DNA from 2 places in the Streptomyces griseoviridis genome. Region 1 is predicted to be linked to the other one. Evidence: predicted binding sites of a transcription regulator. Region 1 holds the regulator's gene; the other holds the start of a gene.
The links. The regulator HrcA, encoded in region 1, represses chaperone genes, less so after heat shock. The targets are predictions, from matches to a motif close to TTNGCACTCNGNNNNNCNGAGTGCNAA.
Positions count from the first base shown of each region.

Region 2: groL (chaperonin GroEL) is a predicted target of HrcA. The motif match lies at 10,705-10,731, and genes of this name have one in related genera.

Region 1 covers NZ_CP029078.1:3,016,169-3,031,394, forward strand. The annotation lists gene DDJ31_RS12495 (hypothetical protein) at 1-189, opposite strand, end outside; gene DDJ31_RS12500 (16S rRNA (uracil(1498)-N(3))-methyltransferase) at 340-1,098, opposite strand; gene DDJ31_RS12505 (nitronate monooxygenase) at 1,095-2,171, opposite strand; gene dnaJ (molecular chaperone DnaJ) at 2,260-3,393, opposite strand; gene hrcA (heat-inducible transcriptional repressor HrcA) at 3,394-4,410, opposite strand; gene DDJ31_RS12520 (MBL fold metallo-hydrolase) at 4,580-5,305, shown strand; gene DDJ31_RS12525 (DUF3097 domain-containing protein) at 5,349-6,152, shown strand; gene hemW (radical SAM family heme chaperone HemW) at 6,227-7,459, opposite strand; gene DDJ31_RS12535 (ATP-binding SpoIIE family protein phosphatase) at 7,495-9,459, opposite strand; gene DDJ31_RS12540 (HAMP domain-containing protein) at 9,652-13,698, shown strand; gene DDJ31_RS12545 (response regulator) at 13,711-14,283, shown strand; gene DDJ31_RS12550 (AMP-dependent synthetase/ligase) at 14,395-15,226, opposite strand, start outside.
Region 2 covers NZ_CP029078.1:4,163,467-4,178,692, reverse strand. The annotation lists gene DDJ31_RS17620 (1-phosphofructokinase family hexose kinase) at 1-714, opposite strand, end outside; gene nagA (N-acetylglucosamine-6-phosphate deacetylase) at 811-1,953, opposite strand; gene DDJ31_RS17610 (ROK family protein) at 1,953-2,897, opposite strand; gene DDJ31_RS17605 (ABC transporter substrate-binding protein) at 3,005-4,279, shown strand; gene DDJ31_RS17600 (DUF3263 domain-containing protein) at 4,313-4,549, shown strand; gene otsB (trehalose-phosphatase) at 4,612-5,484, shown strand; gene DDJ31_RS17590 (alpha,alpha-trehalose-phosphate synthase (UDP-forming)) at 5,510-6,910, opposite strand; gene DDJ31_RS17585 (glucosyl-3-phosphoglycerate synthase) at 7,007-7,951, opposite strand; SAM riboswitch class I at 8,120-8,274, shown strand; gene thrC (threonine synthase) at 8,293-9,576, shown strand; gene DDJ31_RS17575 (MoaD/ThiS family protein) at 9,573-9,848, shown strand; gene DDJ31_RS17570 (cold-shock protein) at 10,299-10,502, shown strand; gene groL (chaperonin GroEL) at 10,894-12,516, shown strand; gene DDJ31_RS17560 (NUDIX hydrolase) at 12,605-13,129, opposite strand; gene DDJ31_RS17555 (NADH:flavin oxidoreductase) at 13,426-14,553, shown strand; gene DDJ31_RS17550 (carboxylesterase/lipase family protein) at 14,866-15,226, shown strand, end outside.

The sequences.
Region 1 (15,226 bases):
CTGGACGGTGACATGCCGGCGTTGCAGTTCCTTGGTCGCGGTCTGGTCGGTGGTGTACGCCACGGTCGCGGAGCTCATGGCGCCCGGGTCGCACGCCGTGGCGGCGCCCACGGCCGCCGTCACCAGGCACACCGCGGCGGCGACCCGCCGTCCCCGCGGGCGCCGCGTCCACGCTGTCGATGCCGCCATGCACGGCAGCGTCCCACCGTCCGGCCCGCGGCGGTAGAGCGCATACGGCCACGGGGGCGCCCCCGCGCAGACCGCGGTGCGGTCGCGCGCCCCCGGCCTCCGGAGCCGCCGGACCGTCACCCGCGGCCCGCCGTACGGGAGTTCGGGAGGTCAGGACCAGCGGCCGGTGCGGCCCAGGAGGAGGGCCGTCGCGGCGGTCCCCGCGGTGGAGGTGCGCAGCACGCTGCGTCCCAGCCGGCAGGCCCGCGCGCCCGCCTCGGCGAACAGCGCCAACTCCTCGGCGGAGACGCCCCCTTCGGGTCCGACGACGAGCACGATCGCGCCGTCGGCGGGGAGTTCGGCGGTGGCCAGCGGCGCGCTGGGCCAGTCGCGGTCCTCGTGCAGGACGACGGCGAGGTCGGCGGTGGCCAGAAGTGCCGCCACCTGCTTGGTCGTCGCCGCCTCCGCGACCTCGGGGAAGCGCACCCGGCGGGACTGCTTGCCCGCCTCCCGCGCGGTGGCCCGCCACTTGGCGAGCGCCTTCTGACCGCGCTCGCCGCGCCACTGGGTGATGCAGCGGGACGCCTGCCAGGGCACCACGGCGTCCACGCCGACCTCGGTCATGGTCTCCACGGCGACCTCGCCCCTGTCGCCCTTGGGCAGCGCCTGCACGACGGTGATCCGGGGCGCCGCGACGGGCTCCTCGGCGACCTCCGCCAACTCGCCGACGACCAGCCGGTCCTTGCCCTCGGCAGCCCGCACCACGCCCTCGGTCCAGCGCCCGCGCCCGTCGGTGAGGACGACGCCCTCGCCGGGCCGCAGCCGCTTCACGGACACCGCGTGCCGCCCCTCGGGCCCCTCCAGCACGAACCCGGCGTCCCCCGCGCCCACCCCGGCCAGCGAGTCGACCACGAACACCGGCGCCGTCATCGCGCGCCGCCCCCGGCCGACAGCGCGGCCCTGGCCGTCTCGACCTCGGCGGCGAGCACCTCGACGAGCTGTCCCGCGGGCAGCTCCCTTGCCATCCGGTGGCCCTGCCCCGCCCACAGCGCCATGCCCTGCGCGTCCCCGGCCTTCGCGGCGGCCTTGCGCAGCGGCGAGGTGAGGTGGTGGACCTCCGGGTAGGCGGCCGGCGCGTACGGGCCGTGCTCGCGCAGGAACCGGTTGACCAGGCCGCGCGCCGGGCGCCCGGAGAAGGCGCGGGTCAGCTCGGTGCGCACGAAGAGCGGATTGGTCAGCGCCTGCTTGTGCAGGGCGTGGGCGCCCGACTCGGGGGTGGCGAGGAACGCCGTGCCGAGCTGGGCGGCGGTCGCGCCCGAGGCGAGGGCCGCGGCGATCTGGTGGCCGCGCATGATGCCGCCCGCGGCGACGATCGGCAGCGCGACGGTCTCCCTGATCTGCGCGATCAGCGCCAGCAGGCCGAGCCCCGAGCCGTCCAGCTCGGGCAGGTCGCGGTGGGTGCCCTGGTGGCCGCCCGCCTCCACGCCCTGCGCGATCACCGCGTCGGCGCCGGCCCGCTCCACGGCGAGGGCCTCCTCCGCGGTGGTCACGGTGACCAGGGTGAAGGTCCCGGCCCGGCGCAGCGACTCCAGGGCGTCCGGCCGCGGCACGCCGAAGTGGAACGACACCACCGGGACCGGGTTGTCGAGGAGCACCGCCAGTTTGGCGTCGTAGCCGTCGTCCCTGCCGCTGTCCGGGTCGCCCAGCTCGGTCGAGTACCAGGCGGCCTCGCCGGCCAGCTGATGGGCGTACACCTCGACCGCCGACGGGTCGGCGTACTCGGGCTGCGGCAGGAAGAGGTTCACGCCGAAGGGGCGGCCGGTGAGCCCGCGGAGCTGCTTGATCTCCTGGTACATGCCGTCGGCGGTCTTGTACCCGGCGGCGAGGAAACCGAGCCCGCCGGCCTCGGACACGGCGGCGGCGAGCTGCGGGACGGAGACACCGCCCGCCATCGGGGCCTGCACGATCGGATGCGGGAAGAGATCGGTCAGCGGGGAGGACATGACGGCATGTTGTCACGTCCTCCCGGCAAGTCCGAATCGGGCCTTGCCCCCGGCGAGAGCCGCTGGGAGAAGGCCCGTCCGGGGTCGTTCAGCGTCCGTTGAAGGCGTCCTTCAGCCGCGAGAACAGGCCCTGCTGGCCCGGCTGGAACTGGCCGAGCGGCCGCTCCTCGCCGCGCAGCTTGGACAGCTCGCGCAGCACCCGCTCCTGCTCGGGGTCGAGCTTCGTCGGCGTCTGCACCTCGACGTGCACGATGAGGTCGCCGCGCCCGCCGCCGCGCAGATGCGTGACACCGCGGGCGTGCAGCGGGATCGACTGGCCCGACTGGGTGCCGGGCCTGATGTCGACCTCCTCCAGGCCGTCGAGCGTCTCCAGCGGCACCTTGGTGCCGAGGGCCGCCGCCGTCATCGGGATGGTGACCGTGCAGTGCAGGTCGTCGCCGCGCCGCTGGAACATCGAGTGCGGCAGCTCGTGGATCTCGACGTAGAGGTCACCTGCGGGGCCGCCGCCGGGGCCGACCTCGCCCTCGCCCGCGAGCTGGATGCGGGTGCCGTTGTCGACACCGGCCGGGATCTTCACCGTCAGGGTGCGGCGGGAGCGGACCCGGCCGTCGCCCGCGCACTCCGGGCACGGGGTCGGGACGACCGTGCCGAAGCCCTGGCACTGCGGGCAGGGGCGGGACGTCATGACCTGGCCGAGGAAGGACCGGGTCACCTGGGACACCTCGCCGCGGCCGCGGCACATGTCGCAGGTCTGGGCGGTGGTGCCGGGGGCCGCGCCCTCGCCGCTGCACGTCGCGCAGACGATCGCGGTGTCGACCTGGATGTCCTTCGTGGTGCCGAAGGCCGCTTCGTCCAGCTCGATCTCCAGCCGGATCATGGCGTCCTGGCCGCGGCGGGTGCGCGAGCGCGGTCCGCGCTGCGACGCCGTGCCGAAGAACGCGTCCATGATGTCCGAGAAGTTCCCGAAGCCGCCGGCGCCGAAGCCGCCCGCGCCGCCGCCCGCCTGCGAGAGGGGGTCGCCGCCGAGGTCGTAGACCTGCTTCTTCTGCGGGTCGGAGAGCACCTCGTAGGCGGCGTTGATCTCCTTGAACCGCTCCTGGGTCTTCGGATCCGGGTTCACGTCCGGATGCAGCTCGCGCGCGAGCCGCCTGAAGGCCTTCTTGATCTCATCCTGCGACGCGTCGCGGCGCACGCCGAGAACGGCGTAATAGTCCGTGGCCACTTACGACTCCGCCAGGATCTGTCCGACGTACCGTGCCACTGCGCGTACCGCTCCCATCGTTCCCGGGTAATCCATGCGGGTCGGTCCGACCACGCCGAGCTTGGCGACTGCCTCGCCGCCCGAACCGTAGCCGACCGAGACCACGGACGTGGAGTTGAGTCCCTCGTAGGCGTTCTCGTGACCGATGCGTACGGTCATGCCCGAATCCCCCGCCTCGCCCAGGAGTTTGAGGAGGACGACCTGTTCCTCCAGGGCCTCCAGGACCGGGCGGATCACGAGAGGAAAGTCATGCCCGAAGCGGGTGAGATTGGCGGTGCCGCCGATCATCAGCCGCTCCTCGTTCTCCTCGACGAGCGTCTCCAGCAGGGTGGAGAGCACCGTCGAGACGGTGCCGCGGTCCTCGACGTCGAAGGCCTCGGGGAGGTCCTCGACGAGCGGCGGGACGTCGGTGAAGCGCCGGCCCGCGACCCGGCTGTTGAGCCGCGCCCGCAGGTCGGCGAGCGAGGACTCGCCGAACGGCGCCGGGCAGTCCACCAGCCGCTGTTCGACCCGGCCGGTGTCGGTGATCAGGACCAGCATCAGCCGGGCCGGCGCCAGCGACAGCAGCTCCACGTGCCGGACCGTGGACCGGGTCAGCGACGGGTACTGCACGACCGCGACCTGCCGGGTCAGCTGCGCGAGCAGCCGCACCGTGCGGGCGACGACGTCGTCCAGGTCGACGGCGCCGTCGAGGAAGCTGTGGATGGCGCGCCGCTCGGGGCCCGTCATCGGTTTCACACCGGCCAGCTTGTCGACGAAGAGCCGGTAGCCCTTGTCGGTGGGGATGCGCCCGGCGCTGGTGTGCGGCTGGGCGATGAAGCCCTCGTCCTCCAGCGCGGCCATGTCGTTGCGCACGGTCGCGGGCGAGACCCCGAGGTTGTGCCGCTCGGTGAGCGCCTTCGAACCGACCGGCTCCTCGGTCCCGACGTAGTCGTGGACGATGGCACGCAGTACCTGGAGCCTCCGCTCGCTCAGCATCGCGCACACCTCCAGTAGTCGTCTCCGTGGCACCGGCCGGCACCGGCGAGCACCGGCCTGGCACTCAGCGGGCGCGAGTGCCAGCGCCCCCCGGGCCAGTGTACGGCGCACGGGTGCACCGGGGGCAAGGTCGGACGACCCCGACCTGTGCCACCGCTAGCGTCACCGTATGAAGGTGACTTGGGAAGGGCTGGGGTGGGAACGGCTGCGGGAAGGCGTCGGACGGTGCCGGCTGCCGGGGTGGGACTGCACGGCGGGCCTCGTCGTCGGGGCGGGCGCGGCGCTGGTGGTGGACGCCGGTTCGGGGCTCGCGGAGGGCGCGCTGCTGCGGGAGCGGGCCGAGGCGCTCGCCGGCCGGCGTGTGACCCATCTCGCGCTGACCCACCCGCACTTCGACCACGTCCTCGGGGCGGCGGCGTTCGCGGACGCGGCGGTGTTCGGGGCGGCGGGGGCGGCCGGCGGGTGGCGCGCCGACCCGGAGGAGCTGCGGGCGGACGCGGTGCGCGAGGGCCTGGACCCGCGGGTGGCGCGGGAGGCCGCCGACGCCCCGGTGCCGCCTCTGCGTGCCGTGGCCGGGGAGCTGGCCGTGGACCTCGGCGGCGGGACGCGGGTGCTGCTCGCGGACGTGGGTCCCGGGCACACCGGGCACGATCTGGCGGTGCTGGTGCCGGGAGCGCCGCCCGTGGTGTTCTGCGGCGACCTGGTCGAGGAGTCGGGGCGGCCGCAGGCAGGTCAGGACGCGGTGCCGGCCCGCTGGCCCGCCGCGCTCGACCGGCTGCTCGCGCTGGGCGGCGAGGACGCGCTGTACGTGCCCGGTCACGGCGCGGTGGTGGACGCGGCGTTCGTGCGGGCCCAGCGGGACGCGCTGGCAACGCGTTTCGGCGTGTCGCGGTGAGGCGGCTCGCCGTCCGGGCCCGGCTTCTCCTATCGTCGTGCGAATGCGCCCGTACTCGTCGGACCTGACTCCGCCGTGGAAGAAGTCCAAGCCCGTGCCCGAGATCGCCGCCGACCCCGGTCTCGTGGTGGAGGAGCCGGCCACCGGGTTCTGCGGGGCGGTGATCCGCTGCGAGGCCGGCACGGTGACCCTGGAGGACCGCTTCGGCAAGCACCGGGTGTTCCCGATGGAACCGCGTGGCTTCCTGCTGGAGGGCCGGGTGGTGACGCTCGTCAGGCCGGCGTCCGGGCCGGCCAGGCCCACCCGCACCGCGTCGGGTTCGGTGGCCGTCCCCGGCGCCCGCGCCCGGGTGGCCCGCGCCGGGCGCATCTACGTCGAGGGCCGGCACGACGCGGAGCTGGTCGAGCGGGTGTGGGGCGACGACCTGCGCGTGGAGGGCGTGGTCGTGGAGTACCTGGAGGGTGTGGACGACCTCCCGGCGATCGTCGCCGAGTTCGCGCCGGGACCCGACGCCCGGCTCGGCGTCCTGGTGGACCACCTGGTGCCCGGCTCCAAGGAGTGGCGCATCGCCGAGCAGGTGACCAGCGAGGACGCGCTGGTCGTCGGCCACCCGTACATCGATATCTGGGAGGCGGTGAAGCCGTCGTCGGTGGGGATCACGGCGTGGCCCCGGGTGCCGCGCGGCCAGGACTGGAAGACGGGGGTGTGCCGGGCCCTGGGCTGGCCGGAGAACACCGGGGCGGCCTGGCAGGGCATCCTGGGCCGGGTGCACTCGTACAAGGACCTGGAGCCCGCGCTGCTCGGGCGGGTGGAGGAGCTGATCGACTTCGTGACGGCCCCGGCCTGACGGCCGCGCGAGGCCGTGACCTCGGCGGCCCGGCGACCCGGCCGGCAGCGAGGGGCCCGGCCGGCAGCGGCGGGTCAGTCCACCAGGTCCCTGACCACCGCGTCCGCGAGGAGCCTGCCGCGCAGGGTGAGCACCGCGCGGCCCTCGTCGTAGGGGCCGCTCTCCAGGAGCCCGTCGGCGCGGGCCCGGCCCGCGGCGGCGAGTCCCTCGGCTCTCAGCAGGGCGAGCGGGACGCCCTCGACGAGCCGCAGCTCCAGCAGGATCCGCTCCACCCGCCGGTCCTCGTCCGAGAGCAGCTCGCGGCCCGCGCCGGGCGAGCGCCCCGACGCCAGGGCCGCCGCGTACGCGCCGGGATGCTTGACGTTCCACCAGCGCACCCCGCCGACGTGGGAGTGGGCGCCGGGGCCCGCGCCCCACCAGTCGGCGCCCCGCCAGTACAGCTCGTTGTGCAGGCACCTGGCCGCCTCCGAGGTGGCCCAGTTGGACACCTCGTACCAGTCGAACCCGGCCGCGGCCATCGTCTCGTCGGCGATCAGATAGCGGTCGGCGTGCACGTCGTCGTCGGTCATCGGGACCTCGCCGCGGCGGATCCTGCGGGCCAGCCCGGTGCCCTCCTCGACGATCAGGGCATAGGCGGAGACATGGTCGGGCCCGGCGCCGATGGCGGCGTCGAGGGAGGCCCGCCAGTCGTCGTCGGACTCGCCGGGGGTGCCGTAGATCAGGTCCAGGTTCACGTGCTCGAACCCCGCCGCCCGCGCCTCGGCGACGCACGCCTCGGGGCGGCCGGGGGTGTGGGTGCGGTCGAGGATCCTCAGGACGTGCTGCCGGGCGCTCTGCATGCCGAACGAGATCCGGTTGAAGCCGCCCTCCCGCAGCGCCGCCAGGTAGGCGGGGTCCACCGACTCGGGGTTCGCCTCGGTGGTGATCTCGGCGTCCGGCGCGAGCCCGAACTCGTCACGGACCGCCGCCAGCATCCGCACCAGGTCGGCGGCGGCCAGCAGGGTGGGCGTGCCGCCGCCGACGAAGACCGTGCGGACTGGGCGCGGGTCGTCGCCGAGGACCTTGCGGGCCAGGCGGACCTCGTCGGTCAGGGTGTCGGCGTAGTTGTCGCGGGAGGCGAGGACACCGCCCGTGCCGCGCAGCTCGGTCGCCGTGTAGGTGTTGAAGTCGCAGTAGCCGCAGCGGGTCGCGCAGTAGGGGACGTGCAGGTAGAACCCGAGGGGGCGGTCGGCGGCGCCGGCCAGCGCGGCGGCGGGCAGGGCGCCGTCGTCGGGGACCGGTTCGCCGTCGGGGAGTGCGGAAGGCATGCCCTCCATTGTCCAGCACGCGCGGCGCGGGCCGGTCACTCGGCCTGGAGGACCAGGAGCGCGAGGTCGTCCACCGGTGGCCTCGGTCCGAACTCGTGGACCAGGCGCCTGATGCGTTCCGCGACGAGTTCGGCGCTCAGGCCCGCGCAGCCGCCGAGGGCGGTCGCGAGCCCGTCACCGTCGTCGAACTGGCGTGCGCCCGAGCGGCGCTCGGTGACGCCGTCGGTGACGCAGAGCAGGGTGTCCCCGGTCCGCAGCTCGAACGTTTCGCTCGTGTACGTCTCGTCGTCGACGACCCCGAGCAGGGTCTGCGGCCTCGCCACCGTGCGGACGTCGCCCGCCGGGCCGAGCAGCAGCGGCAGCGGGTGCCCCGCGGAGGCGAGGGTGCAGCGGATCCCGCCGTCGAAGGGCCGCAGCTCGCCGTAGAGCAGCGAGAGGAACCGGGTCTGCGGGCCGTCGCCCGGGGTGGCGGGCCTGGCGAGGGCGCGGGCGGCGGCGTCGGCGGCCTCCGTCGCGTCGTCGAGGAGCAGCCGGTTGAGGCGGTCGAGGACGTCGGCGACCCGGTAGCCCTCGCGGGCCAGCAGCCGCAGCCAGGGCCTGGCCAGACCGATGACGACGGCGGCCTCGGGGCCCTTGCCCTGGACGTCCCCGATGGCGAAGCACCAGCGGCCGTCGCCGCCGGGGAACAGGTCGTAGAAGTCGCCGCTCGGGCCGCCCTGGTCGCAGGGTTCGTAGACCAGCGCGCTGCGCACCCCGGGGATCTCCGCGACGGCCACCGGCAGCAGGCCGCGTTGCAGGACCTGGCTGATAGTGGCCTGCCTGGCGTACTGGCGGGCCGCGCCGACGGCGAGCGCCACCCGGCGGCTGAGGTCCTCGACCAGGCCGGTGATCTCGTCGGGGAAGCGGGTCAGCCCGGAGCGGCCGATGACGAGCGTGCCCAGCGGCCGGCCGCCGGCCACCAGCCGGTAGGCGAGGGCCGCGCCCAGCTCCTCGCGGGCCCCGAGCGCCTCGCCAGGCCACGGGTAGGGGACGGGCCCGCCGTGGTCGCTCTCGAAGGGGTGCGGCGGGTCCTTCTCCAGGGCGCGGCGCAGCTCCTCGATGCGGTTCTCGCTGCCGTGCCAGACCCGGGCGAGGCGGGCGCCCTCGCCGGCGGCGCCGTCGCCGGGCCAACCGCCGCGCGCGGTGGCCTCGTCCTCGAGCCAGACGGCGCACCAGTCGGCGAGCCTGGGCACGATGAGCTGCCCGGTGAGGGCGGCGACCAGGTTCTCGTCGAGCTGTCCCGCGAGCAGGTCGGAGGCTTCGGCGAGGAAGGACAGGGCGCCCCGGTTGAGCCAGTCCCGGTCGCGTCCCGCGGCGGGCGGCTCGGGGGCGAGGCTCTCGGCGACCTTGAGGCCGCGGGCGAGGACGTCCCGCCCGTCGAACGGCCTGATCTCGTCGTCCGGCGCGCCGTTGCCGTCCCGCTGCCGCCCGGTCTCCTCCGGGCCGGTCCCCTCGCCCGGCGGGCCCTCCGCCACGAGCCGCGCCCAGACCGTCTTGGCGCCCCTGCGGTAGGTGACGCCCCAGGACTCGGCGAGGGCGGCGACCAGCCGCAGTCCTCGGCCGTGCTCCGGTGCCTCGTAGGAGGGTTCGGTGTCGCGGGGCGCCCGGGAGGGGTGGTGGTCGCCGACCTCGATGACGAGCGCGCCCGTGTCGGGCTCCAGGCGGCAGGCCAGCTCCACGTCGGTGCCCGCGTGCACGACGGCGTTGGTGACGAGTTCGCTGACGACGACCACCGCGTCGTCGGCGAGCCTGCCGGTGAGGTGCTCGGCGCCGGGGACGGCGGAGGCGGCCCACTCGGCGAGCGCGGCCCGCACCAGGACGCGCGCCGACCCGGGCGCGAGGGGACTGCCCGGCAGGGTCGCCCGGGTGCGGGCGCGCGCGCCCGCGTCCCCCTGCGCGGACGCGTCGGGAGCGCCGGAACCACCGGAACCAGCCTCCCGTTGCGTCGGAATGGCCCCCATGGACAGCTCCCCGAACGGTTCGCGCGAATACGCCTCAGTCGATGGCGACAGAGTGACAGACTGGCCACGCCCATAAGCGCCGAGTTACCGAAGTGGGCCGTCATGAGTGAGAACCGTGCTACGCGTCTGATCGAGGACGAGCGGATTCCTGACCGGATCCGAGCGTCCGAGCTGCGCCCGCTGCTCGCCGCGATGACCGCCGCACGGGACGGCGACTTCAGGAAGGTGCCGGAGACCGGCCAGGGGATGGTGGCCGAACTCACGGCCGTCTTCAACCAGATCATGGACCGCACGACGCACTTCAACGGCGAGACGCAGCGGGTGAAAAGGGAGTTGGTCCGGCACGGGCGGCTGGACGAGCGGCTTTCGGCCAGTCCGGGTCAGGGCGCGTGGGCGTCCCGGGTGAGCGATGTGAACCAGCTCCTGGACGCGCTGGTGGCGCCGGCCGCCAACGCGACCCGGGTGCTGGACGCGGTGGCGGGCGGCGACCTGACCCAGCGGGTCGATCTGCACGACGGGAACCGGCAGTTGAGGGGCGATCTGCGGCGCCTCGCCCGTGCCGTGAACAAGATGGTCGACCAACTGTCGCTGTTCACCGGTGAGGTGACGCGGGTGGCGCGCGAGGTCGGCACCGAGGGGCGGCTCGGCGGCCGGGCCAAGGTGCAGGGCTTGTCGGGCAGTTGGCGCGATGTGACCGAGGCGGTCAACACGATGGCGGCCCGGCTGACCGCCCAGGTGCGGGACATCGCGCTGGTGACGACGGCGGTGGCGCGCGGCGACCTGACCCGGACGGTGACGGTGGAGGCGACCGGTGAGCTGCTGGAGCTGAAGCTCACCGTGAACACGATGGTGGACCAGCTCTCCGCCTTCGCCGACGAGGTGACCCGGGTGGCCCGCGAGGTGGGCACCGAGGGGCAGTTGGGCGGGCGGGCCCAGGTGCGCGGGGTGTCCGGGGTGTGGAAGGACCTCACCGACAACGTCAACTTCATGGCGTCGAACCTGACCTCGCAGGTCCGCAACATCGCGCAGGTCACCACCGCCGTCGCCAACGGCGACCTCAGCCAGAAGATCACGGTCGACGCGAAGGGCGAGATCCTGGAGCTGAAGTCGACCATCAACACCATGGTCGACCAGCTCTCCGCCTTCGCCGACGAGGTCACCCGCGTCGCCCGCGAGGTCGGCACCGAGGGCAACCTCGGCGGGCGGGCCCAGGTGCGCGGGGTCTCCGGGGTCTGGAAGGACCTGACCGACAACGTCAACTTCATGGCCGACAACCTCACTTCGCAGGTCCGCAACATCGCCCTGGTGTCGACGGCGGTGGCGCAGGGCGACCTCGGCAAGAAGATCACCGTCGAGGCGAAGGGCGAGATCCTGGAGCTGAAGTCGACCATCAACACCATGGTCGACCAGCTCTCCGCCTTCGCCGACGAGGTCACCCGCGTCGCCCGCGAGGTCGGCACCGAGGGCAACCTCGGCGGGCAGGCGCAGGTGCGCGGGGTCTCCGGGGTCTGGAAGGACCTCACCGACAACGTCAACTTCATGGCGCTGAACCTGACCTCGCAAGTCCGCAACATCGCGCAGGTCACCACCGCCGTCGCCAACGGCGACCTGTCGAAGAAGATCACCGTGGACGCGCGCGGCGAGATCCTCGAACTGAAGGACACCGTCAACACGATGGTGGAGCAGCTGCGGGCCTTCGCCGACGAGGTGACCCGGGTGGCCCGCGAGGTCGGCACGGACGGCAGACTCGGCGGCCGGGCCCAGGTGCTGGGCGTGTCCGGGGTGTGGCGTGACCTGACGGACAACGTCAACTACATGGCGGACAACCTCACTTCGCAGGTGCGCAACATCGCGCAGGTCACCACGGCCGTCGCCAACGGCGACCTGTCGAAGAAGATCGACGTGGACGCGCGCGGCGAGATCCTGGAGCTGAAGACGGCCATCAACACGATGGTCGACACGCTGTCGTCGTTCTCCTCCGAGGTCACCCGGGTGGCCCGCGAGGTCGGCTCCGAGGGCCAACTCGGCGGCCAGGCACGGGTGGAGGGCGTGTACGGCACCTGGAAGCGGCTGACGACCAACGTGAACGAACTCGCGTCGAACCTGACCACCCAGGTCCGCGCGATCGCCGAGGTGGCCTCCGCGGTGGCGCAGGGCGACATGTCCCGCTCGATCACGGTGGAGACCCAGGGCGAGGTCGCCGAGCTGAAGGACAACATCAACCTGATGGTGGCCAACCTGCGCGAGACGACCCGCGCGAAGGACTGGCTGGAGTCCAACCTCGCCCGGCTCGCCGCGCTGATGCAGGGCCACCGGGACCTGATGGAGGTCGCCGACCTGATCCTGCGCGAGCTGACCCCGCTGGTGAACGCGCAGTACGGGGCGTTCTTCCTGGCCGACCCGGACGAGGACGGCCCGGCGCTGCGCACCACCGTGCCGGCGAAGGGGCTGGCGTTCATCGCCGGGTACGGGTCGGCGCAGGGCGCGACCATGGAGACCGGGGGCCTGCCGGTGCACGGGCTGGTGCGGCAGGCGGCCAGGGAGAAGAAGCGCATCCTGGTCGAGGAGGCGCCACCGGACTACATCAAGATCAACAGCGGTCTCGGCGAGGCGGCCCCGGCCAGCGTGGTGATCATCCCGATCCTCTTCGAGGACAAGCTCCTCGGCGTGATCGAACTGGCCTCCTTCTCCCGCTTCTCCGATGTCCACCTGGCCTTCTTCGACCAGTTCGTGAACACCATCGGCGTCGCCATCAACACCATCATCGCCAACTCGCGCACCGAGTCGCTGCTCGGCGAGTCGCAGCGGCTGGCGATGCAGCTCCAGGAACGCTCGGACGAACTCCAGAAGCAGCAGGCGGAGTTGCGGCGCTCCAACGCCGAACTGGAGGAGAAGGCCGCCCTGCTGGCGACCAGCTCCCAGTACAAGTCGGAGTTCCTGGCGAACATGTCGCACGAGCTGCGCACCCCGCTGAACTCCCTGCTGATCCTGGCGCGGCTGCTGTCGGACAACCCCGACGGCCATCTCACCGACCAGGAGGTGCAGTTCGCCACGACGATCCACCGCTCCGGCTCCGACCTGCTGCAACTGATCAACGACATCCTGGACCTGTCGAAGATCGAGGCGGGCCGGATGGACGTCAGACCCAAGCGGCTGCCGCTGATCAAACTGCTCGACTACGTGCACGCCACCTTCCGGCCGCTCACCCTCGACCGGGGCCTCGCCTTCGAGGTGGCGGTCGGCGAGGGCGTGCCGCGCGAGATGTACTCGGACGAGCAGCGGCTCCAGCAGATCCTGCGCAACCTCCTCTCCAACGCGATCAAGTTCACCGCGTCCGGCCGGGTGGAGCTGCGGGTCTCCCTGGTCGACGACCCCGGGCGGCCGGGCACCGACCACCGGTACCCGGGCGAGGGAGCCACCGGCGAGGAGCTGATCGCGTTCGAGGTCACCGACACGGGCATCGGCATCGCCGCCGAGAAACTCCCGGTGATCTTCGAGGCGTTCCAGCAGGCCGACGGCACCACCAACCGCAAGTACGGCGGCACCGGCCTCGGCCTGTCCATCAGCCGGGAGATCGCCGGCCTGCTGGGCGGCAGGATCGTCGCCGAGAGCCGGCCGGGACACGGCTCCACCTTCACCCTGTACGTGCCGGTCACCAGCCCGGGACATCCGGCGGACGAGCCGGCCCCCGAGGACCGGCGCCCGCTGGTGCCCGCGCAGTCCCTGCCCGAACCGCCGGGCAGCGCGCACGACGCCGACGACGGATGGCCCGCGCCGACCAAGCTGGAGGCGTGGCAGCGGGGGCGGGCCGGACAGGTGCTGCCCGGCCGCCGGGTACTGATCGTGGACGACGACATCCGCAACGTCTTCGCGCTCACCCATGTGCTGGGGAGGGTCGGGATGCCGGTGCTGTACGCGGAGAACGGCCGCGAGGGCATCGAGACCCTGGAACGCAACCCGGACGTGGAACTCGTCCTGATGGACATCATGATGCCCGAGATGGACGGCTACGAGACCATCGCCGCCATCCGCCGCGCCCCCCGCTGGACCGGCCTGCCCATCGTGGCGCTGACCGCGAAGGCGATGCCGGGCGACCGCGAGAAGTCCATCGCGCGGGGCGCCAACGACTACGTACCCAAGCCGGTGGACGTCGACCAGCTGCTCACCGTCGTCTGCGCGCTCCTCGATCCGCAGGGCGCGGAGGCCGGGGCACCGGCCGACGGGACACCGACCGAATGAGGCGGACAGACCATGATCGCTGAGGCATCGACCGACACCCGCGCCAGCATCCTCCTCGTGGACGACATGGAGGACAACCTGATCGCGCTCGAAGCCGTCCTGGGATCCCTCAACGAGCCTCTGATACGGGCCCGTTCCGGCGAGGAGGCGATGAAGGCGCTGCTGCGGCAGCGGTTCGCGCTGGTCCTGCTCGACGTCCGGATGCCCGGCATGGACGGCTTCGAGACGGCCGCGCACATCAAACGGCTCGACCAGACCAAGGACGTCCCGATCATCTTCCTGACCGGCGCAGGCGACGACTCCGGGTACGCCTTCCGCGGCTACGCCACCGGCGCCGCCGACTATCTGACCAAGCCGTTCGACCCGTGGGTGCTGCGCGCGAAGGTCAGCGTCTTCCTCGATCTGCACCGCAAGAACCGGCAGTTGGAGCGGATGCGGGACCAGGACCGGGCGGAGTACGGCGAGGTGGGCGCGCGGCTGGCCGAACTGGAACTGCGACTGACCGAGGGACAGCCCCCCGACCTGATGACCCTGCGCACCGAGGTCAGGGAGTTGCGCAGGCTGGTGCGCAGAGGGCGGCTGTAGGGCGCTCACGGTCCCGCTCCCGACCCGGACCCCTGACCGGCCCCCGACCCGGACCCCCGACCGGCCCCGGGTGGGCGCCTGAGCGCGCCGGGGCCGGGGCCCGGAGCGGCGTCACGCCTCGCGGGTGCCCGCGTACATCTCGTCGATCAGGTGCTTGTACGCGCGCTCGACGACCGGGCGCTTGAGCTTCAGGCTGGGGGTGATCTCGCCGTGCTCGATGTCGAGGTCGCGCGGCAGCAGCCGGAACTTCTTGATGGTCTGCCAGCGCTGGAGCCCGGAGTTGAGCTGCCCGATGTAGTCCTCCACCATGGCGACCGTGACCGGCGCGGCGACGACCTCCGCGTACGCCTTGCCCTCCAGGCCGTTCTCCTTCGCCCACTCCATCAGGGACGGCTCGTCGAGGGAGATGAGGGCGGTGCAGAAGTTCCGGTCGGCGCCGTGCACCAGGATGTTGGAGACGTACGGGCAGACCGCCTTGAACTGGCCCTCGACCTCGGCCGGCGCGATGTACTTGCCGCCGGACGTCTTGATCAGGTCCTTTTTGCGGTCGGTGATGCGCAGATAGCCGTCCGGGGACAGCTCGCCGATGTCACCGGTGTGGAACCAGCCGTCCGCCTCCAGGACCTCGGCGGTCTTCTCCGGCAGCCCGTGGTAGCCCTCCATGATGCCGGGGCCGCGCAGCAGGATCTCGCCGTCGTCCGCGATCCGCACCTCGGTGCCGGGCAGCGGCTTGCCGACGGTGCCCGTGCGGTACGCCTCGCCGGGGTTCACGAAAGACGCGGCGGACGACTCGGTGAGGCCGTAGCCCTCCAGGATGTGGATGCCCGCGCCGGCGAAGAAGTAGCCGATCTCGGGCGCGAGGGCGGCCGAACCGGAGACACAGGCGCGCAGGTTGCCGCCGAACGCCTCGCGGATCTTGGAGTAGACGAGCGCATCGGCGGCC
Region 2 (15,226 bases), 1.1 Mb from region 1:
GGCCGGCGGGACGGCCCGCCAGCGGCCCTCGGGCGTCACCGCGAGCATCCCCCGGGTGCCGAGCGACGCGACGACCGTGCGGGCGCCCCGCCCGCGCGCGTCCCGGGTGGCCCGGGTCGGGTCGTGGGAGCCGGTCAGCTCGGCCAGCTCGTCGGCGTTCGGCTTGATCAGGTCGGGCCGCGCGGCCACCCCGCGGCGCAGCGGTTCCCCGCTGGTGTCGAGGAGCACCGGCACCCCCGCCGACCTGGCCGCCCGCACCAGCACCGCGTACGCGCCGACCGGGACGCCCGGCGGCAGGCTCCCGCAGAGCGCCACCGCCGAGGCCGACGCCAGCAGCTCCTGGTAGAGCCCCTGGAACGCGGCCCACTCGGCGGGCCTGATCTGCGGGCCCGCCTCGTTGAGCTGCGTGGTGTCACCGGTCGTCGCGTCGACCACGGCGACCGTGCGCCTGGTGGGTTCCGCGACCTGCACCAGCGCGTCCACCAGCCCCCCGACGGTGGCGAGCCGGTCCCGCACGACGGCCCCGGTGGCGCCGCCCGCGAAGCCGGTCACCGTCACCGGGTGGCCGAGCGCGGCGAGCACCCGGGCCACGTTCAGCCCCTTGCCGCCGGGCCGTTCGGACACCTCGGTGACCCGGTGGCTGGCGTGCGGGAGCAGGCGCGGCACCCCGTAGGTGATGTCGAGCGCGGTGTTCAGCGTGACCGTCACAAGCACTCTCGTCGACCTCCTGGACTGTTCTTCGACGGCCTGATCATGTCAAAGAGACGGTGGCCAGGCCCAGTGGCGGGTATCGGCCAGGCCGGGCGCGGGTCAGCCGAGCCCGGGGTCGACCACCCAACTGCCCCTGCGCATCACGCCCTTGAGGTCGAAGTCGGCGTCGAGGAGCACCAGGTCCGCGTACTTGCCCGGATCGAGGGAGCCCACCGTGTCGTACAGCCCGAGCAGCCGGGCCGGGTTGGCGGACAGCGCGGCCACCACGTCCCCGACCGGCAGCCGGTCCACCGTCACCGCGCGCTTGAACGCGCGGTCCAGGGTGAGAGTCGAGCCCGCGATGGAACCGCCGTCGACCAGCCGGGCCACGCCCTCGCTGACCTCGACCTCCAGCGGGCCGAGCTGGTAGCGGCCGTCGTCGCTGCCCGCCGCGTCCATGGCGTCGGTGATGAACGCGACCCGGTCGGCGCCCGCGTGGTGGAACGCCAACTGGAGGGAGGCGGGGTGCAGATGGGTGCCGTCGTTGATCAGCTCGACGGTGATCCGCTCGTCCTCCAGGAGGGCGGTGATCGGGCCCGGGGCGCGGTGGCCGATCGGCGGCATCGCGTTGAAGAGGTGGGTGGCGACGGTCGCGCCCGCGTCGATGGCCTCGACGGTCTGCTCGTAGGTGGCGTCGGTGTGCCCGATCGCCGCGATCACGCCCTGGTCGGCGAGGAGGCGCACCGCGTCGACGCCGCCCGGCAGTTCGGTGGCCAGGGTGACCATGCGGGCCTGTCCGCGCGCCGCGTCGACCAGCTTGCGGACCTCGGCCGGGTCCGGGTCGCGCAGCAGCGCCTCGGAGTGCGCGCCCTTGCGGCACGGCGAGATGAACGGGCCCTCGAAGTGGATGCCGGCGATGTCGCCCTGCTCGGCCAGCTCGCTCAGCAGCCCGGCCTGCCGCACCAGGACGTCCATGTCGTCGGTGACGGTGGAGGCGACCAGCGTCGTCGTGCCGTGCGCGCGGTGGGTGGCGACGGCGGTCAGGGCGGCTTCGGCGCCGCCGGAGAAGGCGGCGCCGCCGCCGCCGTGGTTGTGCAGGTCGACGAAGCCGGGCACCAGCCAGTGGCCGCTCAGGTCGACGGTGGCCGCGTCGCCGGGAGCGCTCCCGGCGATCCGGGTGCCCTCGACGATGACGCGGCCGTCGGTCACGGTCCCGGTGGGCAGGACCACCTGCGCACCGGCGAGGACTTGGGTGGGGGCCATCAGCTGGTTACCTCCGTACGGTCAGGGGTTTCGAGGAGATCCCAGGCGAGGAGCCCGGCACCGAGGCATCCGGCGGTGTCCCCGAGGGCGGCGGGGACGATCGACGGGAGTTTCTGGAAGGTGACCCGCGCCTCGACGGCCTCCCGCAGCGGCGCGAACAGGGTCTCGCCCGCCTCCGCGAGCCCGCCGCCGATGATCAGGGTGCGCGGGTCGAGGAGGGTGAGCGCGGTGACGAGCCCGTCGGCGAGCGCGTCGACGGCGTCCCGCCAGACCCGTACGGCGTTCGGGTCACCGGACACGACGGCGCGCGCGCACTCCGCCGCGTCCGCTTCCGGGTTCCCGGTGGCCGCGGCCCAGGCGTCGCTGACGGCGGCGGCGGACGCGTACCGCTCCAGGCAGCCGTGCTGGCCGCAGGGGCAGGGGGCGCCGCCGGGCCGGACGACGATGTGGCCGATCTCGCCCGCGAACCCGTGCGCGCCCGCCTCCACCCGGCCCGCCACGCCGATGGCGCCCGCGATGCCGGTGCCGAGCGCCACGAACAGGAAGCGGTCGGCGCCGAGGCCCGCGCCGATCCGGCCCTCGGCGAGGCCGCCGGTGCGCACGTCGTGGCCGAGGGCGACCGGGACGCCGGCCAGCCGGGCGCTGAGCAGGTCGCGCAGGGGTACGTCCCGCCAGCCCAGGTTGGCGGAGTAGGCGGCGATGCCGAGCCGGTCGTCGACGATGCCGGGGACGGCGACGCCGGCGGCCGAGGCGGGTTCGCCGAAGTGCTCGGCGCCGTGCGCGGCGAGGTCGGCGGCGAAGCCGAGGATGGACTCGACGACCGCGTCGGGGCCGCGCTCGCGGCCGGTCGCCCGGCGGGCCCGGTGCAGCAGCTCGCCGTCCGCCCCGACCAGGGCGGCCTTCATCCCGGTGCCGCCCACATCGAGGGCGATGACATGTCTCACGCAGGACAGTGTGACCCTCCTACCCACAAGAGGTCTAGTCCACTCACGTGGTGTAGACCTTGTGGTTCATTTATCGAACAGTGCGACAGCAGGGTGGGGCAACAGCGGTGCAGCGGCGGCAGCGACGCAGGACAGGAACGATCGCGGCGGGCTCCGCCCTCGGATTGACGGCGGTGCTCGGCGGCTGCGGCCTCACCGGCGGCTCCGAGGACGTCACCCTGAAGCTGGTGGCGGCCGAGTACGGCGACTCCGCCGCCAACAGCTCCCAGAAGTACTGGAGCCGGGTGGCCGACAGCTACGAGAGCAACCACTCGGGCGTGAAGGTCGACGTCACCGTCTACTCCTGGAACGACGTCGACCGCAAGGTCAAGGAACTCGTCGACGCCGGACAGGCCCCCGACATGGCCCAGATCGGCTCCTACGCCGACTACGCCGCCAAGAACCTCCTCTACCAGGCCGACGACCTCCTCTCCATCTCCACCCAGGCCGACTTCGCCTCCCAGCTCGCCACCGCGGGCCGGGTCAAGGACGTCCAGTACGGGATGCCGTTCGCCGCCTCCACCCGCCTCCTCTTCTACAACAAGGGCCTCTTCTCGAAGGCCGGCCTCACCCCGCCGCAGACCTGGAAGGACCTGGCAGCCGACGCCGCCGCCCTCAAGGCCGAGGGCGTCTCCTACCCCTACGCCCTGCCGCTCGGCCCCGAGGAGGCCCAGGCCGAGACCATGCAGTGGCTGCTGAGCGGAGGCGGCGGCTACACCGACTCCTTCGGCACCTACGGCCTCGACTCCACCGAGAACGTCGCCACCTTCACCTGGCTCAAGGACGAACTCGTCGACAAGGGCCTCACCGGCCCCGTCGCCCCCGGCAAGCTCAACCGCGCCGCCGCGTTCAGCGCCTTCGCCGACGGCGACGTCGGCATGCTCAACGGCCACCCCTCGCTGATGAAGATGGCGAAGAAGGGGGGCGTCGACTACGGCATGGTCCGGATGCCGGGACACAACGGCCCGAGCAAGTACTCCATGGGCGTCGCCGACTGGATGACCGCCTTCAAGCAGAACGGCCACGCCCGGCAGGTCGGCGAGTTCCTCGACTTCGTCTACAGCGAGGAGAACGTCCTCGACTTCTCCCGCGAGTACGACCTGCTGCCCGTCACCAACTCCGCCTCCGAGGCGATGAGCGTCGGCGAGCGGGACGCCGGCCTCAAGCCGTTCCTCGACGCCCTGCCCCAGTCCGAGACCTACCCGGTCGGCCGCACCTCGTGGGCCGAGGTCGCGGCGGCCGTCAAGAAGCACATAGGCGAGGCCGTCGCCCCCGGCAGCGACCCGGCCAGGGTCCTCGGCGGCCTCGAATCGACGGCGACCAAGGCGGACAGCCGCAGCTAGAGCCTGTCAGTGGCGGGCGCTACCGTGCCGGGTATGGACGACGCATCCGGACTCGGCCGCACGGAACGGGCCGTTCTCGCGCTCGAACGCCGGGGCTTCACGGGCCCCGGCGCCAAGGAACGCGCCATCCGCGAGGAGCTGGGCCTCGCCCCCGTCCGCTACTACCAGCTCCTCAACGCCCTCCTCGACGACCGGCGGGCCCTGGCCCATGACCCGGTCACCGTGAACCGGCTCCGGCGGGTGCGCGACAGACGCCGGTCGGAGCGCTGACGATCCGGCCGCGCGCCCCTGAGCCATGGCTGCGCCCCGCGCCACCCGGCTAGGGTCGCCCCATGGGCAGCCACACGGACTCGACGCACTCCATGCCAACCCCGGCCCCTCTGCCGACGCCGGCCACCGCGGCCGGACGCGAGGGACTCGACGCCATCCTCGCCCGCCCCGCCGGCGCGGTGATCGCCCTCGACTTCGACGGCACGCTCGCCCCGATCGTGCCCGACCCCGAACAGGCCCGCGCCCACCCGGACGCGGTGGCCGCGCTCGCCGCCCTCGCCCCCAAGGTGGCCTCCGTCGCCGTCGTCACCGGCCGCCCGGCCGCCGTCGCCGTCCGGCACGGCGGCTTCGCCGGGGTGCCGGGACTCGAACACCTCATCGTCCTCGGCCACTACGGCGCCGAACGCTGGGACGCCGCGACCGGCGAGGTCACCGCCCCCGCCCCGCACCCCGGGGTGGCCTCCGTCCGCGCCGAACTGCCCGGCTTCCTCGACAGCATCGGCGCCTGGCGCGGCACCTGGATCGAGGAGAAGGGCCGGGCCGTCGCCGTCCACACCCGCAGGGCGGGCGACCCGCAGGCCGCCTTCGAGGCGCTGCGCGCCCCCCTCACCGACCTCGCCGCCCGGCACGGCCTCGTGGTCGAACCCGGCCGGATGGTCCTGGAGCTGCGCCCGCCCGGCATGGACAAGGGCGTCGCCCTCCTGGACCACGTCCACCGGCTCTCCGCGACGTCCGTCCTCTACGGCGGCGACGACCTCGGCGACCTCCCCGCCTTCGCGGCCGTCGACAAACTCCGCTCCGACGGCACCCCCGGCCTGCTGGTGTGCAGCGGCAGCGACGAGGTGACCGAGCTGCGCGACCGCTCCGACCTGGTGGTCGAGGGACCGCACGGCCTGGTCACCCTGCTGCGCACCCTCGCCCACCACCTGGCCTGACCGCCCGCCGGGGCCCGCCCCCCGATCAGCCCAGCGGGCCCCGCAGCGCGTTCAGCTGGTCGAGGAACCACTGCGAGGGAGGCAGCGCCGTCGCCGCGGCCGACAGGCGCTTGGCGCGCTCCGCGCGCTCCGCCTTGGGCATCGTCAGCGCCTCGTGCAGGGCGCGGGCGGTCGCCGTCACGTCGTAGGGGTTCACCACGAGCGCGTCCTCGCCCAGCTCCTCGAACGCCCCCGCCTCCCGGGAGAGCACCAGCGCGCACCCCTCGTCGGAGACCACGGGCACCTCCTTGGCGACCAGGTTCATGCCGTCGCGGATCGGGTTGACGAGCGCCACGTCGGCGATCCGGTACGCGGCCAGCGAGCGCGCGAAGTCGTCCTTCACATGGAGCACGACCGGGGTCCAGGACGCCGTCCCGTACCCGGAGTTGATCTCCTCGGCCAGCCGCTGCACCTCCGCCGTGTACTCCCGGTACACCGCGAGGTCCTGCCGCGACGGATAGGCGAACGCCACGTGCACGACCCGCTCCCGCCACTCGGGCCGCTCGTCGAGGAGCTGCCGGTAGGAGAGCAGGCCGCGCACGATGTTCTTCGACAGCTCGGTCCTGTCCACCCGCACGATCGTCCGGCGGCCCGCGCCGACCTCCTCGCGCAGCGCGACGATCCGCTCCTCGACGTCCGCCTCGTGCGCGCGGCGGCGCAGGAAGTCCGCGTCGGCGCCCAGCCCGTGCACCCCGGTCTCGGTGGTGCCGAGGCCGCCGACCCGGTCCGCGCAGCAGGCCCGGAAGGCGGCGGCCCACCGCTCGGTGAGGAAGCCGAGCCGGTCGGCGCCGAGCATCCCGCGCAGCAGCTGCTCGGCGATGTCGTCGGGCAGCATCCTGAAGTACTCGGGCGGCGCCCACGGGGTGTGCGAGAAGTGCCCGATCCGCAGATCGGGGCGGAGCGCGCGGAGCATGCCGGGCACCAGGCTCAGGTGGTAGTCCTGCACCAGCACCGCGGCGCCCTCGGCCGCCGACTCGGCGAGCGCCTCGGCGAAGGCCCGGTTGTAGCTCTCGTACGACGCCCACTGGCGGCGGAACTCCGCGTCGAAGACCGGCTCGACGGGCGTCTGGTACAGCATGTGGTGGACGAACCAGAGCACCGAGTTCGCGACGCCGTTGTAGGCGTCGGCGTACACGTCCGCCGGGATGTCCAGCATCCGCACGCCGTCCTCGCCGACCCCGCGCCGCACCGCCTCGCGGTCGCCGTCGGAGAGCGCCGCGCAGACCCAGAGCGCGTCCGCGTCCGGCCCGATGGCCGAGAGCCCTGAGACGAGTCCGCCGCCGCCGCGCCGGGAGGCGAGCGTCCCGTCGTCCTGAACGTCGTACGAGACCGGACCGCGGTTGGACGCGACCAGCACCTGGGCTGCGGCGTCGGGGGAGGGAGCCATACGCCTCAACCTAGCCACGCCCGGAAACGCTCAAACGTACGGACGCGGCCAGGTGAGGACGTATACGAACGGTGATCCGGGTAACGCGGGCGGCGCTCAGGCCACCTTGCGGGCCGCGTACTCGGCGATCTCCGTCATCGGCGGCCGCTCCTCCGTGTCCACCGAGTAGGTGCGCGGCTCGAATCCGTCCTCGCCGCGTTCGAACTGGGTGAGCGCGGGCCGGATCAGATGGCCGCGGGCCAGCCGCAGCTGCGCGGTCCGGTAGATCGCGGCGGCCATCCGGCCCAGCGCCTGGCCGTCCTGGTGGCGGTGGACGCGCACCCCGACGTCGACCTGGGCGAGGGCGTCGAGGCCCACCAGGTGCAGCGCGTCGACCAGCATCCCCAGCTCCACGCCGTACCCGACCGGGAACGGCAGCTGTTCGAGCAGCGAGCGCCTGGCCGCGTACTCACCGCCGAGCGGCTGTACGAAACCGGCCAACTGCGGCCAGTGCATGTTCAGCAGCGGGCGGGCCATCAGCTCGGTGACCCGGCCGCCCTGCCCGGCGGCGCCGCGCAGCGGACGGTCGTACATCGCCTTGACCAGATCGACCCCGGGTTCGGTGAGCAGCGGCCCCACGATGCCGAGCACGAAGTCGGACGAGAACTCCTTGAGGTCGGCGTCGACGAAGCACACGATGTCCCCGCTGGTGACCAGCAGGGAGCGCCACAGCACCTCGCCCTTGCCGGGCACGGCGGGCAGCCGGGGCAGGATCTCGTCGCGGTGCACGACCCGGGCGCCCGCGGCGGCGGCCACCTCGGAGGTGCGGTCGGTCGACCCGGAGTCGACGACAACGATCTCGTCGACCAGCGGGACCTGCCGCATCAGGTCGTGCCGTATGACGGCGACGATGTCGCCGACGGTCTCCTCCTCGTTGAGCGCGGGCAGCACCACGCTGACCGTCTGCCCTGTGGCGCGCTTGGCGGCCAGGACGCGGTGCAGCGGGCGATCGGTCACGGACCAGGAGCGGGTGGTCAGCCAGCGCTCGACTTCGTTCAGCACAGTGCGCGGCTCCTTAGCGTTCACTCGGCGAGCGGATCGTGTGATCCATCTCGCGGTTCGGACGACTATCTCAACTGTCCTGGCCTTCGGTTACAGTCTTGAACAACGCTGGTGACCATCGCATGTCGGGGTCCACCGGCGCCCACAACAGCAGACACAACCGCATACCGCTCATCCAGAGGGGCAGAGGGAAACGGCCCGATGAAGCCCCGGCAACCCTCCAGCCGGTCTCGTGGATCACTGTTGATCATCACGCGAGGCTCCCGGCTCGGGAAGGTGCCAAATCCGTCTCACGGCGAAACGCGTCGTGAGGAAGATGAGGAGAAAGGGCCTCGCCTCACATGGCTGTGCAGACTGCCGAAACCGCCACGAACCCCACCGTAGACCTTGGGCCCGCCGCCGCGCTGAGTTGCCGGGAGTGCGGCCACCGGGTGCCCCTCGGTCCGGTCTTCGCCTGCGAGGAGTGTTTCGGGCCGCTGGAGATCGCCTACGACTTCTCCGCGTACGACACCGAGGAACTGCGCAAGCGGATCGAGGCGGGACCCGCGAACATCTGGCGCTACGCGCCGCTGCTGCCCGTCCCCGCCGACGTGGCCGAGAAGCCCAACATCAACCCGGGCTGGACCAAGCTCGTGCGCGCCGACAACCTGGCCCGCGAGCTGGGCGTCACCGGCGGCCTGTACGTGAAGGACGACTCGGGCAACCCGACCCACTCCTTCAAGGACCGGGTCGTCGCCCAGGCCCTCGAGGCGGCCCGCGCCTTCGGCTTCACCACCCTGTCCTGCTCCTCCACCGGCAACCTGGCCGGCGCGGTCGGCGCCGCCGCCGCGCGGGCCGGTTTCCGCTCCTGCGTGTTCATCCCGCACGACCTGGAGCAGGGCAAGGTCGTCATGGCCGCCGTCTACGGCGGCGAGCTGATCGGCATCGAAGGCAACTACGACGATGTGAACCGCTTCTGCTCCGAGCTGATCGGCGACCCGGCCGGCGAGGGCTGGGGCTTCGTCAACGTCAACCTGCGGCCCTACTACGCGGAGGGCTCCAAGACCCTGGCGTACGAGATCTGCGAGCAGCTCGGCTGGCGGCTGCCCGACCAGCTGGTCGTCCCGATCGCCTCGGGCTCCCAGCTCACCAAGATCGACAAGGGGCTCCAGGAGCTGATCAAGCTGGGCCTGGTCGAGGACCGGCCCTACAAGATCTTCGGCGCGCAGGCCGAGGGCTGCTCCCCGGTGTCGGTGGCCTACAAGGCGGGCCACGACGTGGTCAGGCCGCAGAAGCCGAACACCATCGCCAAGTCGCTCGCCATCGGCAACCCGGCCGACGGCCCCTACGTCCTCGACATCGCCCGCCGCACCGGCGGCGCCGTGGACGACGTCACGGACGAGCAGGTCGTGGACGCGATCAAGCTGCTCGCCCGCACCGAGGGCATCTTCGCGGAGACGGCGGGCGGCGTGACCGTCGGCGTCACGAAGAAGCTGATCGACGCCGGTCTCCTCGACCCGTCGCTCACCACCGTCGTGCTGAACACCGGTGACGGCCTCAAGACCCTCGACGCGGTGGCCGGCACCGGCCTGACCGCCACCATCCGCCCGAACCTCGACTCCTTCCGAGAGGCTGGCCTCGCATGAGCGTCTCCGTCCGCATCCCGACCATCCTGCGCACCTACACGGGCGGCCGGGCCGAGGTCCTCGCCGAGGGCGCGACCCTCGGCGAGGTCATCGCCGACCTGGAGAAGAACCACGCGGGCATCTCCGCCCGGGTCCTCGACGACCAGGGCGCGCTGCGCCGGTTCGTGAACGTCTACGTCAACGACGACGACGTCCGCTTCGAGCAGGGGCTCCAGACGGCTACCCCGGACGGCGCGGGCATCTCCATCATCCCGGCCGTCGCCGGCGGCTGACAGGCCGGTCGACCGGTTTTGTTACCTAGGGTAACGCCGATCACCGAGAGTTCATCGAATTGCCCCCTCCGTGAGAGAAACGGAGGGGGCAATTCTGTAGGGTTGAGCGCGGTAGAGTTGGGGAACCCGCACCATTCCGCGCGTGACGCGCCCCTGAGTTCCGGCTTCCGCCGCGACAAGAAGTAGCCAAAGTGTGCGGGTATTTTGCGTGTTCTGTGCCTTTTGTCGGGCCCGACTTGCCCCGAATTGGGTTGAATTCTCGCAACATTCCGGACCCCTTCCGTCCAGAATTCTCGTCCGATTGACCTGTTGCAGACGGCAGTCGGGCAGATACATTCGGCCGCGGTCGACGCGTTCCGGCGCACGCCCCCAGTGCCAATGGGGGGTGAGGTCTGACCCGGATCCGCGAAGTGCGGATCTGTGCAAGGGCCAGTAATAGGGGAGTTAGGCATGGCTCAGGGCACCGTCAAGTGGTTCAACGCGGAGAAGGGGTACGGCTTCATCGCGGTCGACGGTGGTGCGGATGTTTTCGTCCACTACAGCGCGATCCAGATGGACGGTTACCGCACCCTGGAAGAGGGCCAGCGGGTGGAATTCGAGATCTCGCAGGGTCAGAAAGGCCCGCAGGCCGACATGGTTCGCGTCACCGCCTGATCGCGCGACCAACCGAACCAGCCGCAAGCGACGTCTTCTGTTGAAGGGCCCGTACCTCCCGGGGTGCGGGCCCTTCGGCCTGCGCGCCTTCCGCGCGCGCGAGCCGCGCACCTGTCCCGCGCGCCCGTCGTGCGCGCCGGGCGCGCGGCGTGATCGACGGCGTCCGCCCGCCGCGTCACCGCCGACCGATCCCCCGGGGGCGCTTGCACTCGCATGGGTCGAGTGCTAATCATTGGCGTTAGCACTCTGAAGGTGAGAGTGACAACGAGGACCGGGTCGGTGAGGCCCGCAGGCCGTGTGGGGCAAGGAACCACGAGGCCGGCAGGCCGTCCGTCGCGGGCGCGGGCGCGGTCCGAAGGAATCACCCCCAGTCCTGGAGGGACCACTTCACATGGCCAAGATCATCGCGTTCGACGAGGAGGCGCGGCGCGGCCTCGAGCGCGGCATGAACCAGCTCGCGGACGCCGTCAAGGTGACGCTCGGCCCCAAGGGCCGCAACGTCGTCCTCGAGAAGAAGTGGGGCGCCCCCACGATCACCAACGATGGTGTCTCCATCGCCAAGGAGATCGAGCTCGAGGACCCGTACGAGAAGATCGGCGCCGAGCTGGTCAAGGAAGTCGCCAAGAAGACGGACGACGTCGCGGGCGACGGCACGACCACCGCCACCGTTCTCGCCCAGGCCCTGGTCAAGGAGGGCCTGCGCAACGTAGCCGCCGGCGCCAACCCGATGGCCCTCAAGCGCGGTATCGAGAAGGCCGTCGAGGCCGTCTCCGGTGCCCTGCTCGAGCAGGCGAAGGATGTCGAGACCAAGGAGCAGATCGCTTCGACGGCCTCCATCTCCGCCGCCGACACCCAGATCGGCGAGCTGATCGCCGAGGCCATGGACAAGGTCGGCAAGGAAGGCGTCATCACCGTCGAGGAGTCGCAGACCTTCGGTCTCGAGCTTGAGCTCACCGAGGGCATGCGCTTCGACAAGGGCTACATCTCGGCGTACTTCGCCACCGACATGGAGCGGATGGAGGCGTCGCTCGACGACCCGTACATCCTCATCGCCAACTCCAAGATCGGCTCCGTCAAGGACCTGCTCCCGCTCCTGGAGAAGGTCATGCAGTCGGGCAAGCCGCTGCTGATCATCGCTGAGGACGTCGAGGGCGAGGCCCTGTCGACGCTGGTCGTCAACAAGATCCGCGGCACCTTCAAGTCCGTCGCCGTCAAGGCCCCGGGCTTCGGCGACCGCCGCAAGGCCATGCTCGGCGACATCGCCATCCTCACGGGCGGCGAGGTCATCTCCGAGGAGGTCGGCCTCAAGCTGGAGAACGCCGGTCTCGACCTGCTCGGCCGCGCCCGCAAGGTCGTCATCACCAAGGACGAGACGACGATCGTCGACGGCTCCGGTGACAGCGACCAGGTCCAGGGCCGCGTCAACCAGATCCGCGCCGAGATCGAGAACTCGGACAGCGACTACGACCGCGAGAAGCTCCAGGAGCGCCTGGCGAAGCTCGCCGGTGGCGTCGCCGTCATCAAGGCCGGTGCCGCGACCGAGGTCGAGCTGAAGGAGCGCAAGCACCGCATCGAGGACGCCGTGCGCAACGCGAAGGCGGCCGTCGAGGAGGGCATCGTCGCCGGTGGTGGCGTGGCCCTGCTCCAGGCCTCCTCGGTCTTCGAGAAGCTGGAGCTGACGGGTGACGAGGCGACCGGCGCCAACGCCGTGAAGCTCGCCCTGGAGGCCCCGCTCAAGCAGATCGCCGTCAACGGTGGTCTCGAGGGTGGCGTCATCGTCGAGAAGGTGCGCAACCTTCCCGTCGGCCACGGCCTGAACGCCGCGACCGGTGAGTACGTCGACATGATCGCCGAGGGCATCATCGACCCGGCGAAGGTGACGCGCTCCGCGCTGCAGAACGCCGCGTCGATCGCCGCGCTGTTCCTCACCACCGAGGCCGTCATCGCCGACAAGCCGGAGAAGGCCGCCGCCGCGGCCCCGGGCGGCATGCCGGGCGGTGACATGGACTTCTGATCCTTCCGAGGATCGGTCCGTCCCGTCGTACCGACCGAGGGCGGCACTCCCCGCGTGAGCGGAGGGTGCCGCCCTCGGGCGTTTCCGGTCAGCCGCCGACGCCGGCCGCCTCGTGCGGCAGCCCCTCCCGCAGATACGCGACGCTCCCGCCCAGGGCGGCGGCGCACAGCGCCTCCAGGGTGCGGACGGGCCCGGTGAGGGCGAGCCCCGCCAGCTCGTCGACGCCGACGAAGGCGTGCCCGTCGTGCTCGGCGCTGAGCCGGACCCGGGCCTCTTCCCCGACGGTGCCGCCGTCGAAGAAGCAGTCGAGCACCGGCCCCGTGCCCCCGACGTCCGCGCGGTGGTCGACGCCGATCAGCCTCGGCGCTCCCCCGACCGCGAGGCCGGTCTCCTCGCCGACCTCGCGCCGCGCCGCCGTCCACGGGTCCTCGCCGGGGTCGAGCATCCCGCCGGGCAGCCACCAGGTGCCGGAGGCGGGCTGGCCCGGACCGTAGCGCAGCAGCAGCATCCGGCCCCGGGGGTCCCGCAGCAGGACGCACGACGCGAGCAGGGCCTGTGGCTGGGTCTTGATCCATTCTTCGCGGGGCAGCCATCGCTGCGGGGACGTCGTCATGGGCCGGACCCTTCCACATGGGCGCGGGACGGGAGGGCGCATCGGCCGAGCGGCACCCGAACCGGTGGCCGCGGCGTGCGGGCCGCCCGCGACTCGGCCGGTGCGGAGTGGCCTGGATCACACGTCCGGGGCTCCTGGGGCGGAATGGCGGGCCGGGCCGTGCCGTTGAGGGGGGAGGTGGTCGATGCGTGTGCATATACCGCCCGGTCGGCGGCACCGGACCGCCGGCCGACCGCCCGCCGCCGGTCCGTGACCGCGGTCCTCACGGCCCTTACCTCGCCACCAGGAGCCCCCACGTGAGCGTCACACCCTCCGCCCCCTCCCGCGCCGCCGAGATCCTCTCCCGGCCCGTCTCCCTGAACGGCCTCACGGTCCCGAACCGGATCGTGATGGCGCCCATGACGCGGGAGTTCTCCCCGGGCGGCATCCCGGGCGACGACGTCGTCTCGTACTACGCCCGCCGCGCCGCCGCGGGCGTCGGCCTGATCGTCACCGAGGGCACCTACGTCGGGCACCCGTCCGCGGGGCTGAGCGACAGCATCCCGCGCTTCCACGGCGAGGAGCAGCTCGCCGGATGGGCCAAGGTCGCCGCTGAGGTGCACGCGGCGGGCGGCACCATCGTCCCGCAGCTGTGGCACATCGGCATGGTCCGCGAGCAGGGCCAGCCGCCGTTCGCCGACGCCCCCGCCGTCGGCCCCTCCGGGCTGCGCATCGGCGCCGACGAGCCCACCGGCAGGGCCATGACCCAGGACGACCTGGACGACGTCATCGACGCGTTCGCCGAGGCGGCGGCCGCCGCCGAGCGCATCGGCTTCGACGGCATCGAGCTGCACGGCGCCCACGGCTACCTCCTCGACCAGTTCCTGTGGGCGGGCACCAACCGCCGCACCGACTCCTACGGCGGCGACCCGGTCGCCCGCACGAAGTTCGCCGCCGAGATCGTCGCCGCCGTGCGCGAGAAGGTCTCCGCCGGGTTCCCGATCCTGTTCCGCTACTCGCAGTGGAAGCAGGACGCCTACCAGGCGCGGCTCGCCGAGACCCCGCAGGAGCTGGAGGCGATCCTCGCGCCGCTGGCCGCCGCGGGCGTCGACGCCTTCCACGCCTCCACCCGCCGCTACTGGGAGCCCGAGTTCGACGGCTCCGACCTCAACCTCGCGGGCTGGACCAAGAAGCTCACCGGCAGGCCCGTCGTCACCGTCGGCTCGGTCGGCCTCGACGGCGACTTCTTCTCGGCGTTCCGCGGCGAGGGCTCCTCGACCCGGGGCATCGACGACCTGCTCGACGCCCTGGAGCGCGACGAGTACGACCTGGTCGCCGTCGGCCGCGCGCTGCTCCAGGACCCGCTCTGGGCGCGGAAGGTACTCGACGGCCGCACCGGCGAGCTCCAGGCGTACGAGGCGTCGGCCCTGAAGACCCTCCGCTGATCTTCCGGATAAACCCGAGAAGCGGCCGGGACCTCGAACGAACCGAGGTCCCGGCCGTTCCTCTTGCCCGCATTCCCGGGCGCCGAATTCCGCACCGCCCGCGCGTTCCCGCCCGTGCGTTCCCGGCGGCGCCTTATCAGCGGAACGGTGTCCGGTGGGCGGCCCCGCCGAATTCCCTGTCTCTTTCTTACCGTCCGATGGCGCGAATTCGCCGTAGTGGCCGAAGAGCGCAATGGGGGCCGCGTTCTCGGGAGTCACCCCCGTCGATATCGTGGAGCCCTCTGACGGCGCGTTCTACGGAGGCGAGTGGCCATGCCCGCGATCGACGCGACGGAGCCGGAACGATCAACCGCGGAACCCGTGGTGCGCACCGCCACCGGCGCCGTGCGCGGCCGGCGGGAACACGGACTCGCGGTATTCCGGGGAATTCCCTTCGCCGCACCGCCCGTCGGAACGGCCCGGTTCGCCGCGCCCCGCCCGGCGGCACCCTGGGACGGCGTCCGGGACGCGTCCGCGTTCGGCCCGCCGCCCCCGCAGGACTTCGGCGTCCAGGGCCGCACCGGCCGCCTCGAAGGACCCGAGGGCGACACCTGGCTCACGGTCAACGTGTGGACGCCCGAACCCGACCCGGCCGCCCGCCGCCCGGTGATGGTGTGGATCCACGGCGGCGCCT